DNA from 3 places in the Mesorhizobium sp. M9A.F.Ca.ET.002.03.1.2 genome. Region 2 is predicted to be linked to each of the others. Evidence: predicted binding sites of a transcription regulator. Region 2 holds the regulator's gene; each other region holds the start of a gene.

Region 1 (3,278 bases), 1.4 Mb from region 2:
CATGCGGTCGCGCATCACCTTGGCGACGATCGAGGCGGCGGCGATCGACTGCGATCGCTGGTCGCCCCTGATCAGCGCTCTGCCCGCGCAGGACAGGCCTGGCGGCACGTCGCGACCATCGGCCAGCGCCAGTTTCGGCTGCACCGGCAGGCCGGCCAGAGCGCGGCGCATCGCCTCGAGGCTGGCCTTGAGAATATTGCTGCCGTCGATGCCTTCCGCGCTGACCGAGGCCATCGACACGCCAAGAGCGGATCCGAGGATTTTCAGGAACAGCGCCTCGCGCTGCAGATGGCTGAGGCGCTTGGAATCGTCGAGACCGTCGGGAATGTTGGCGGGATCGAGCACCACCGCTGCCGCGACGACCGGCCCGGCGAGCGGGCCGCGGCCGGCCTCGTCCATTCCCGCCACTGGCCATAGGCCTTCAGCCATCGCCTTCGTCTCGAAGGAGAAATCGGGTCTCTCTACGATTTCGAAGAGAAGCGGAGAATCAGAACGCGCGCGAGCCATGTTGCGGCGAGGTTCGCATCGGCTCCGATTCTCCGCAAGCCCCTCCGGGTCGGGTGGGGCACCGGACCCGGAGGGCACCGTCTGCAAGCCCGGGGACAAGACAGGCCGGACGGGATTCTTTCATGTGCCGCCGGCAACGGCGCACATGATGTCTTCACAGCAACATCAGTTGCTCGGTTGCCTTGGCAGCGGCGACGAACTGGTCGGTCCTCAGCGACCGCCGCTCGGCGTTGAGGCCAAGCCTTTTGGCGGCGATCTCGAAACGCCGACCGATCTGCCAGGCATAGGGGCCGGACCCTTTCATGCGCTTGCCCCATTCCGAATCGTAATCCTTGCCGTCGCGCATCGAGCGGATCAGCGACATCACGTGACGGTAGCGGTCCGGATAATGGCGCAGCAGCCAATCCTTGAAGATCGGCGCGACCTCCAGCGGCAGGCGCAGCACGACATAGCCGGCCTCGCGCGCTCCTGCCGCGCGTGCCGAATCGAGGATACGCTCCATCTCCTGATCGGTTAGGCCAGGGATGATCGGCGCGACCATGACCGAGGCCGGAATGCCGGCATCCGAAAGCTGCCTGATCGCCTCCAGCCGCTTGGTCGGCGTCGACGCGCGTGGCTCCATCGTTCTGGCCAGCATTCGGTCCAATGTCGTCACCGACAGCGCCACCTTGGCCAGCCCGCGTTCGGCCATGCGCGACAGGATGTCGATATCGCGCGTCACCAGCGCGGATTTGGTGACGATGCCGACCGGGTGGCCGCGCGCCTCCAGCACTTCGAGGATCTCGCGCATGATCCGGTACTGTTTCTCGATCGGCTGGTAGGGATCGGTGTTGGTGCCGATGGCGATGGTGCGCGGCTGGTAGCCGTCCTTCGACAGCTCCTTGTCGAGCAACCGCGCCGCATCCGGCTTGGCGAACAGCTTCGATTCGAAATCCAGCCCCGGCGACAGGCCCATGAAGCTGTGCGTCGGCCGGGCGAAGCAATAGACGCAGCCATGCTCGCAGCCGCGATAGGGATTGATCGAGCGGTCGAAGGAAATGTCCGGGGATTCGTTACGGGTGATGATGGTGCGCGGCTTCTCGACCTGTACCTCGGTCTTGAAGGGCGGCAGTTCCTCCAGAGAATTCCAGCCATCGTCGAACACATGCCGGCTGACCGGCTCGAACCGGCCGGATGGGTTGATGCCGGCAGACCGGCCGCGATTGCGGTCCGGACGGATACGTACGCCGCTCTGCTCGATCATTGCATTGGCCATCTCGGCTCTTCCTGCCCCGAAGGCTGCAATGTCGGCACGTACGATCTGTTCCATTTTCGCCCTCTCCCACGGACTGTCGGTCGGCCGTCGAATCGCTCTGCTCATGAAATTATTCCTATCTCATGAAAGAGAACAAAGCAAGAACTTTTTATGGTGCCACGCAAAACTGGCGCCACGCCCGGCTTTCCGCTATTCGGCTAACGATGCTCAGCGTTCTTATCCAGACCCTGAATGACGAAGAGAGACTTGCCCGCACGCTCGCCTCGCTGATCGGCGGTGCGGTCGAGGGCGTGGTGCGCGATGTCGTCGTTTGCGACAGCGGCTCGACCGACCAGACGCACCGCGTTGCCGAACATGCCGGCTGCCTCTACGTGGCGAGCGGCGGCATCGCCGCCGGCATCAGGCAGGCCAAGGGCGACTGGCTGCTGCTGCTGGAGCCGGGTGCGCGGCTGGCGGAAGGCTGGATCGACGAGGTCGCCGCCCATGCGGCCAGGCAAACCATGCCGGCGCGGTTCTCGCGGGCGCGCGGCAGTCGCGTGCCGTTCCTGTCGCGGGTGTTTTCAGGGAACCGGGCATTGGCCGAAGGGCTGCTGATCAGCAAGCGCCAGGCCGCGGCCTTGTCGAAGCATGCCCGCAGCGCCGAAGCAATCGCGCGCGGCCTTGCGACCAGGAGGCTCGATGCCGAGATCTGGGTGGCTCCGGCGAAGTGAGGGTTTTTCCCTCTCCCGGTGCGCGGACGACGGAGGTCGCATCCCTTCGCCGAGATGAATTTTTTGCAAAAGCCGTCGTTTATTGTGCATTGCACAAAATCTGACCTCGGGTTACCATTCTTTTGAGACGGGCGGTTGGGTTTGGGTAGCGCCAGAGCAGTAAGCGACCGACGCTATGCTGTTTTGATAGTTGAGGATCCCGATGACCCCTTCAAGCCCTGACAAATCCGGTGCTGCAAGCCTCGAGTCGATTGCCCAAAACGGCAGCCTGCTGCGCCGCATCGCCGTGCGGATTCCGACCTATCTGACGGACCTTCGCGAGAATCCGGCATGGCTGCCGATGTTCATGCTGGCGCGCACCATGCCGGCGCGGCGATTGCATTGGCGCGGCGCAAAACCCGTCCGACCGGCACAGAACGTCCAGGAAACGATGTTCACCGGTGTTGATCGTGATGCGGTGGTCGGTGCGCTCCGCTCGGAGGGCCTGTTTTCCGGGCTTGTCCTGCCATCGTCGATCCACGAGGAGATCGCCGGCTTCGCGCAGCGCACGCCTTGCTTCGGCAATTTCGACCGTCGGCTGGAGTTCCTGCCGGCCAAGCATGCGGAGGCCGAGAGCCACTTTGGCCGCCCATTGCTCAGCGGGCACTTTTTCGAGCGGATTCTCGACTGTAATGCCGCGCTTACCGTGCAGCGCGACCCGTTGCTTCTCGACATTGCCGCCCACTATCTCGGCAGCCAGGCGAAGCTGATCACCACGCGCGTCTGGTGGAGCTTTCCGACGAACTCCGTCTCCGATGCCGAGAAGA
Region 2 (3,278 bases):
AATCCGGCGACTACAAGGTGGGCGCCCAAGGGGCTGGGCAATAATGGCGCTGCTTCCGGTCACCGAGGCGCTCGAGCGCCTGCTTGAAGGTGCTGCGCCCTCGCAAGCCGAAAGCGTCGCCCTGATAGCCGCCGCCGACCGCGTGCTGGCGGAGCCGCTCGTGGCGCTCCGCACCCAGCCGCCCTTCAACGCGTCCGCCATGGACGGCTATGCCGCGCGGGCCGCCGATGTCGCGTCCGTACCCGCAAGGCTTTCGGTGATCGGCATGGCGCCGGCCGGCCGCGGCTTCGCCGGGACGGTCGGTGAGAAGCAGGCCGTGCGCATCTTCACCGGCGCGCCGCTTCCCGCAGGCGCTGACACCATCGTCATCCAGGAGAATGTCCGCGACCTTGGCGGCGGCAGCATCGAAGTGACCGCATCGACGGTTGAAGGCCGCAACATCCGCCGCCTCGGGCTCGATTTCTCAAAGGGCGACGTTCTGCTGGGGAAAGGCCGCCTGCTCGATCCGGCGGCCTTGTCACTGGCGGCGTCAGCCAACCATCCGCAGGTCAGCGTGGTGAAACGGCCGCTGGTCGCCATCATCGCCACCGGCGACGAATTGCTGCCGCCGGGCAGCGACCTCGGCCCAGACCAGATCATCTCGTCCAATGCCTATGGCGTCGCCGCCGCGGCCCGCTCGGTCGGCGCGCGTGTGCTCGATCTCGGCATCGCCGCAGACCGCAAGGAGGCGATCGCCGCGCTGGTGAAAAAAGCGGTCGACGCAGGAGCCGACGTCATCGTCACGTTGGGCGGCGCCTCGGTCGGCGACCACGACCTCGTTCATGACGTGCTGACCGGCGAAGGCATGACGCTCGATTTCTGGAAGATCGCCATGCGGCCCGGCAAACCGCTGATGTTCGGCCGGCTGGGCGGCATCCGCTGCATCGGCCTGCCCGGCAATCCGGTGGCGAGCCTGGTCTGCACGCAGCTCTTCCTGAAGCCGCTGCTTGCACGGCTCGGCGGCCGTGCCTACCGGCAGGACATCCGTGAGGCGCGGCTGGGTGCTGCGATGCCGGCCAACGATCTCAGGCAGGACTATGTACGCGCCATGGTGAAGGAAGAAGCCGGCTTGCTTGAGGCGACGCCGTTCGGCATCCAGGATTCCTCGATGCTCAGAATGCTGGCCGACGCCAACGGGCTGATCGTGCGCGAGCCATTCGCTCCCGCAGCCACGACGGGCGCTGCCTGCAGCGTGCTGATGCTACGCTGAACAAAACGTCAACAGATTCATTAAACTTTAAACGGTTGCGGAACACAACTGGAACAGATAGTGTTTGTTCTGGGTTTGTTTTTTGATTCTGTTGGGGGTCGCGATGCTGACACGCAAACAACATGAACTGCTTATGTTCATCCACGAACGGCTGAAGGAAAGCGGCATTCCGCCTTCCTTCGACGAGATGAAGGAAGCGCTCGACCTCGCCTCCAAGTCGGGAATCCATCGGCTGATCACGGCGCTGGAGGAGCGCGGCTTCATTCGCCGCTTGCCCAACCGCGCCCGCGCGCTGGAGGTGCTGCGCCTGCCCGATTCGATCGCGCCCGGTCTCAATGCGGCGCGCAAATTCTCGCCGAGCGTCATTCAAGGCAGTCTTGGTCAGGGCAACCTCGGACGACAGGTCAAGCCAGCGCCTTCACGCATGCCTGCGGCCGGCAATGACGACGACGTCATTGCCACCGTATCCATCCCGGTGATGGGCCGCATCGCTGCCGGTGTGCCGATCGATGCCATCCAGCACCAGACGCATTCGATCTCGGTGCCGCCGGACATGATCATGGGCGGCGAGCATTATGCCTTGGAGGTCAAGGGTGATTCGATGATCGAGGCCGGCATTTTCGACGGCGACACGGTCATTATTCGCAACGCCAACACCGCCCAGCCCGGCGAGATCATCGTGGCCCTGGTCGACGAGGAGGAAGCGACGCTGAAGCGGTTCCGCCGCAAAGGCGCCTCGATCGCCCTGGAAGCCGCCAATCCGGCCTATGAGACGCGCATTTTCGGGCCTGACCGGGTCAAGGTGCAGGGCAAGCTCGTCGGATTGATTCGGCGTTACTGAGCGGCGGCTTTTTTGGGTTTTTCGGCCTCGCGGTATGGCGGCAGCCCCCTCGCCTCTCGAGAAAACTGTCGCTGTACATGCCAGGGCCGGTACGGTTCTTCGACGGCGAAACGAATTTTTGCGCGCGTCGTCGCCGATTGCGGATCGAAGAAGACGGCGGCACTGCCCATGCGAGCGAGTTGCCGTTTGGTCACGACGAGGACCAGCGGATTGCGGCAGGGATCATAATAGGCTGTCGCATCGTCGATGACGATCAAGTCCGCAAAGGCACAGGCTGGCCGCGCGGTTTTGCGGTCGTCGGCGAGCGCGACGATCGCACCGGACGGATGCCGGGCAAGGCACAGGCCGGCGGTGCAGTAGAAAGGCGCGCCCGGCGGCAGGTCTGCCGGATCGGTGATGTCGAATTGTATATCCGTCTTGGCGAATGTCTCCGGCATGATGATCGTCTCGGCCTTCAGGGCGTGTTTCCAGTTGTCGATGGTAAATTCGTTCGGGCGCGCCCGGTTGACGGCAAGCTCACCGCCGCCGACCGGCAGAGCGACCAGTCGCGCATTCTCCGAGATCAGCACGTCGGGCGTGCGTGTGTCGGAAATCGTCAGCAGGCCGGCAAGCGCAAAAGGAAGCGCCGCGAGCCGCAGCCAGGTCGTCGCCATGGTCGCGATGACAAGAGCGATCGTCGCCAGCAGGACCGACTGCATCGAAATCAGCCCGACCGCGTCGATGGGCGAGCGCTCCGAGATCCATCCGGATAGGACGATCATCGCTGACAGCCCCTTGCCCATCACATAGAGGAAAGGCCCGTCGGCACCGAACGGCATCGCCAGAGCGCTAAGAACGCCGAAAGGCATGACCACCAGCGAAACAACAGGCATGATCGCCAGATTGGCGAACAGGCTGAGTGGCGAGACCCGCTGGAAATGCCATATGGCAAAAAGCGCCGTCGCGCTTCCCGCGATGATGGAGGTCATGGCAAGGCCGCCCATCGCCACCAGGAATTTTCGCGTGACGAAGCCGAGCGGCGATCGTCGCGGCGGTGGCGCGGTGGCCCTGCCTGCTCGGTAGTCGGACCAGCCGGCATAGGCGCCGACGAGCGCCGCGGTCGCGGCGAAGGACATTTGAAAACTCGGCCCGACAACCTCATGCGGCGATACGACGATGACGGCAATCGCCGAGATCGCCAGATTGCGC
Region 3 (3,278 bases), 210 kb from region 2:
TCCCGCCAAAGCCGACGCCGCCACTGACCGTGCTGCGCAACGGACCAAGCTGGGTGGCCACGACCTCGGTGCCGAAGGCAACGCTGATCTTGCTCGCAATCTCGTAGGCCTTCTCTTCCGTCATCCGGGACATGACCAGCACGAATTCCTCGCCGCCCAGCCGAAAAGCGTCGACGCCGGTCCTGGCATATTTTCTGATGACCGTGGCGAAGCGGCGCAGAACCTGATCGCCGACCGGATGACCGAATGCATCGTTCGTCTTCTTGAAATGATCGAGGTCGAACATAGCGACCGACATGAACGGACCGAAGGCCCGCTCGCCATAGAATGCCGTTAACGCCCGCCGGTTCATCAGCCCGGTCAAGGGGTCGGTCATGGTCTCGGCCTTCAATTCGGTCTGCGCCTGTAAATGATGGAGGGAAAGCGTCAAGGCGCCGAGCCCGGTCATGCAGGCAACAGCCACGACGGAGTTCAACCGCTCGGCCCAATTGTCGGGCGCAACGCCGAGCGTCCATTGGCCCTTGACCAGCAGGACCGCGGCGCAAAGTACGAAGGACAGCGCACAGACGCTGCTCAGGAACGAAACGACCAGCAGAATCCGGCGATCGTGACCACCGCCCTTGATCCAGAACATCACGCCCATAAGCGTGAGCAGTGCCGTTACCGTCGCGTAGGTGACGATGAAGCCGACCCCGTCAAGGCCGAGATACGTTACGCCCGCGCAGACAGCCATCGCAGCCAGGGTCGGCAGGATAGCGCGCCCGTAATCACGCACGCCGAGATACTGCATGGCCGACAGGCAGAGCACCAGGAAGCCCAGGCTGAGGAGCGCGAGCACAATCTGGCAAAGCCAGGGGCTGGGATCCCTGGCGTAGCGCCAGAACAAGACCACATGCGCGACGAGCACCAGAATGCCGCAGCCCACCGTCAGCACAAAGCGTGCCTGTGGCGCGGCGAACCAGATCGCAAACATGGTGATGCTGAGGCACGTGCCCGACAGCGCCGCCGCGAGCAGGAGCGAACTGTAATCCAACATGCGTGGGCAGCAGCCTCTTGAGGGGTTCCGCTGCATTCTAGGTCATCGGCAGTTCGCAAATACCGTTTTTCGGCCAACCTTCCGGCGCAACCTTCGGACAAGGTTTACAAAGCGTCGATGTCCAAGCGTCGACCCATTTCCGCCGCTTGGTTGTCGAATGGTTTTGCGGTAAGAGGCTCTATCCTCGAACGTAACAGGAACCTCCGTCGCCTGCCCGCAAAAAGCGTGGCAGTATCGGGTGGTGATTCGCAGCATCGGAATCCAGGACCGGCATGGACGACAACAACGATCTTTTCGGCACTATGGACAAGCAGCCGCAACCGGTTCGCGCCACCGCGCGCCCGGTCGACCCGCTGGTGCAGGCGGCGAGGCGCCCGGCATCCCGCGACGGCAGCGAGAGCTACAGTGCCGCCGACATCGAGGTTCTGGAAGGGCTGGAGCCGGTGCGGCGCCGCCCCGGCATGTATATCGGCGGCACTGACGACAAGGCGATGCACCATCTGTTCGCCGAGGTCATCGACAATTCGATGGACGAGGCGGTCGCCGGCCACGCGACTTTCATCGATGTCGAGCTTTCCGCCGACGGATATCTCACAGTTACCGACAATGGCCGCGGCATTCCGGTCGATCCACACCCGAAATTCAAGAAACCGGCGCTCGAAGTCATCATGACGACGCTGCATTCGGGCGGCAAGTTCGACTCGAAGGTCTATGAAACCTCGGGCGGTTTGCACGGCGTCGGTGTTTCCGTGGTCAACGCGCTGTCGGATCATCTCGAGGTCGAAGTCGCACGGGGACGGCAACTTTATCGGCAAAGATTCTCGCGCGGCATTCCGGTCACCGGCCTGGAGCATCTCGGCGAGGTACACAACCGCCGTGGCACCAAAACGCGCTTCCATCCCGACGAGCAGATTTTCGGCAAGGGCGCGGCTTTCGAGCCGGCGCGGCTCTATCGCATGACGCGCTCGAAGGCCTATCTGTTCGGCGGCGTCGAGATCCGCTGGACCTGCGATCCGTCACTGATCAAGGAGAAGGACACGACGCCGGCCAAGGCCGAGTTCCATTTCCCGGGCGGCCTCAAGGACTATCTGAAAGCCTCGCTCGGCGACGAATTCCAGGTCACCCGCGAAATCTTCGCCGGCAAAAGCGACAGGCAAGGCGGCCATGGTTCGCTCGAATGGGCCGTGACCTGGTTCGGTGGCGACGGGTTTCTCAATTCCTACTGCAACACCATCCCGACCGGTGAAGGCGGCACGCACGAGGCCGGCTTCCGCAACGTCTTAACGCGGGGCTTGCGCGCCTACGCCGACCTGGTCGGCAACAAGCGCGCTTCGATCGTCACGTCCGAGGACGTGATGATCTCGGCGGCGGGCATGCTGTCGGTGTTCATCCGCGAGCCGGAATTCGTCGGCCAGACCAAGGACAGGCTGGCGACGATCGAGGCGGTCAGGATTGTTGAGACCGCCATCCGCGACCCCTTCGACCACTGGCTGGCCGACAACCCGCAGGAAGCCTCGAAGCTGCTCGAATGGGTGATCGCACGCGCCGACGAGCGGGTGCGACGTCGCCAGGAAAAGGAAGTGTCGCGCAAGAGCGCGGTGCGAAAGCTGCGGCTGCCCGGCAAGCTCGCCGACTGCACGCAGAATGCCGCGGCCGGCGCCGAGCTCTTCATCGTCGAGGGCGATTCGGCCGGCGGCTCGGCGAAACAGGCGCGCGACCGCGCCAGCCAGGCGGTGCTGCCGCTGCGTGGAAAAATCCTCAACGTCGCCAGCGCCGGCAACGACAAACTTGCCGCCAATCAGCAGATCTCGGACCTGATCCAAGCGCTCGGCTGCGGCACCCGGTCAAAGTACCGCGATGAGGACCTGCGCTACGACCGGGTCATCATCATGACCGACGCCGATGTCGACGGCGCCCACATCGCTTCGCTGCTGATCACCTTCTTCTATCAGGAGATGCCGAACCTGATCCGCGGCGGCCATCTCTATCTGGCGGTGCCGCCGCTCTACTCGATCAGGCAAGGCGGCAAGGTCGCCTACGCCCGCGACGATGCGCACAAGGACGAACTTCTGCGCACCGAATTCACCGGACGCGGCAAGGTCGAGATCGGCCGCTTCAAGGGGCTGGGCGAAATGATGGCCGCCCAGCTCAAGGAAACGACCATGGACCAGAGGAAGCGCACCCTGCTCAGGGTCGACGTGATCGACGCCGAGGCCGCGACCAAGGACGCGGTCGACGCGCT

The links. The regulator LexA, encoded in region 2, represses DNA repair genes until DNA is damaged. The targets are predictions, from matches to a motif close to TGTTCNNNNTGTGTTCNG.
Region 1: a site for LexA is predicted at 1,891-1,908, ahead of EJ066_RS16160 (PA0069 family radical SAM protein). Genes of this name have one in related genera too.
Region 3: a site for LexA is predicted at 1,221-1,238, ahead of parE (DNA topoisomerase IV subunit B). Genes of this name have one in related genera too.

What each region holds. Positions count from the first base shown of each region.
Region 1 covers NZ_CP034443.1:3,361,763-3,365,040, forward strand. The annotation lists gene EJ066_RS16155 (ribonuclease HII) at 1-507, opposite strand, end outside; gene EJ066_RS16160 (PA0069 family radical SAM protein) at 662-1,816, opposite strand; gene EJ066_RS16165 (glycosyltransferase) at 1,966-2,472, shown strand; gene EJ066_RS16170 (hypothetical protein) at 2,675-3,278, shown strand, end outside.
Region 2 covers NZ_CP034443.1:4,798,077-4,801,354, reverse strand. The annotation lists gene moaC (cyclic pyranopterin monophosphate synthase MoaC) at 1-44, shown strand, start outside; gene glp (gephyrin-like molybdotransferase Glp) at 44-1,249, shown strand; gene lexA (transcriptional repressor LexA) at 1,353-2,090, shown strand; gene EJ066_RS23140 (ComEC/Rec2 family competence protein) at 2,084-3,278, opposite strand, start outside.
Region 3 covers NZ_CP034443.1:4,589,392-4,592,669, reverse strand. The annotation lists gene EJ066_RS22155 (diguanylate cyclase) at 1-1,036, opposite strand, end outside; gene parE (DNA topoisomerase IV subunit B) at 1,309-3,278, shown strand, end outside.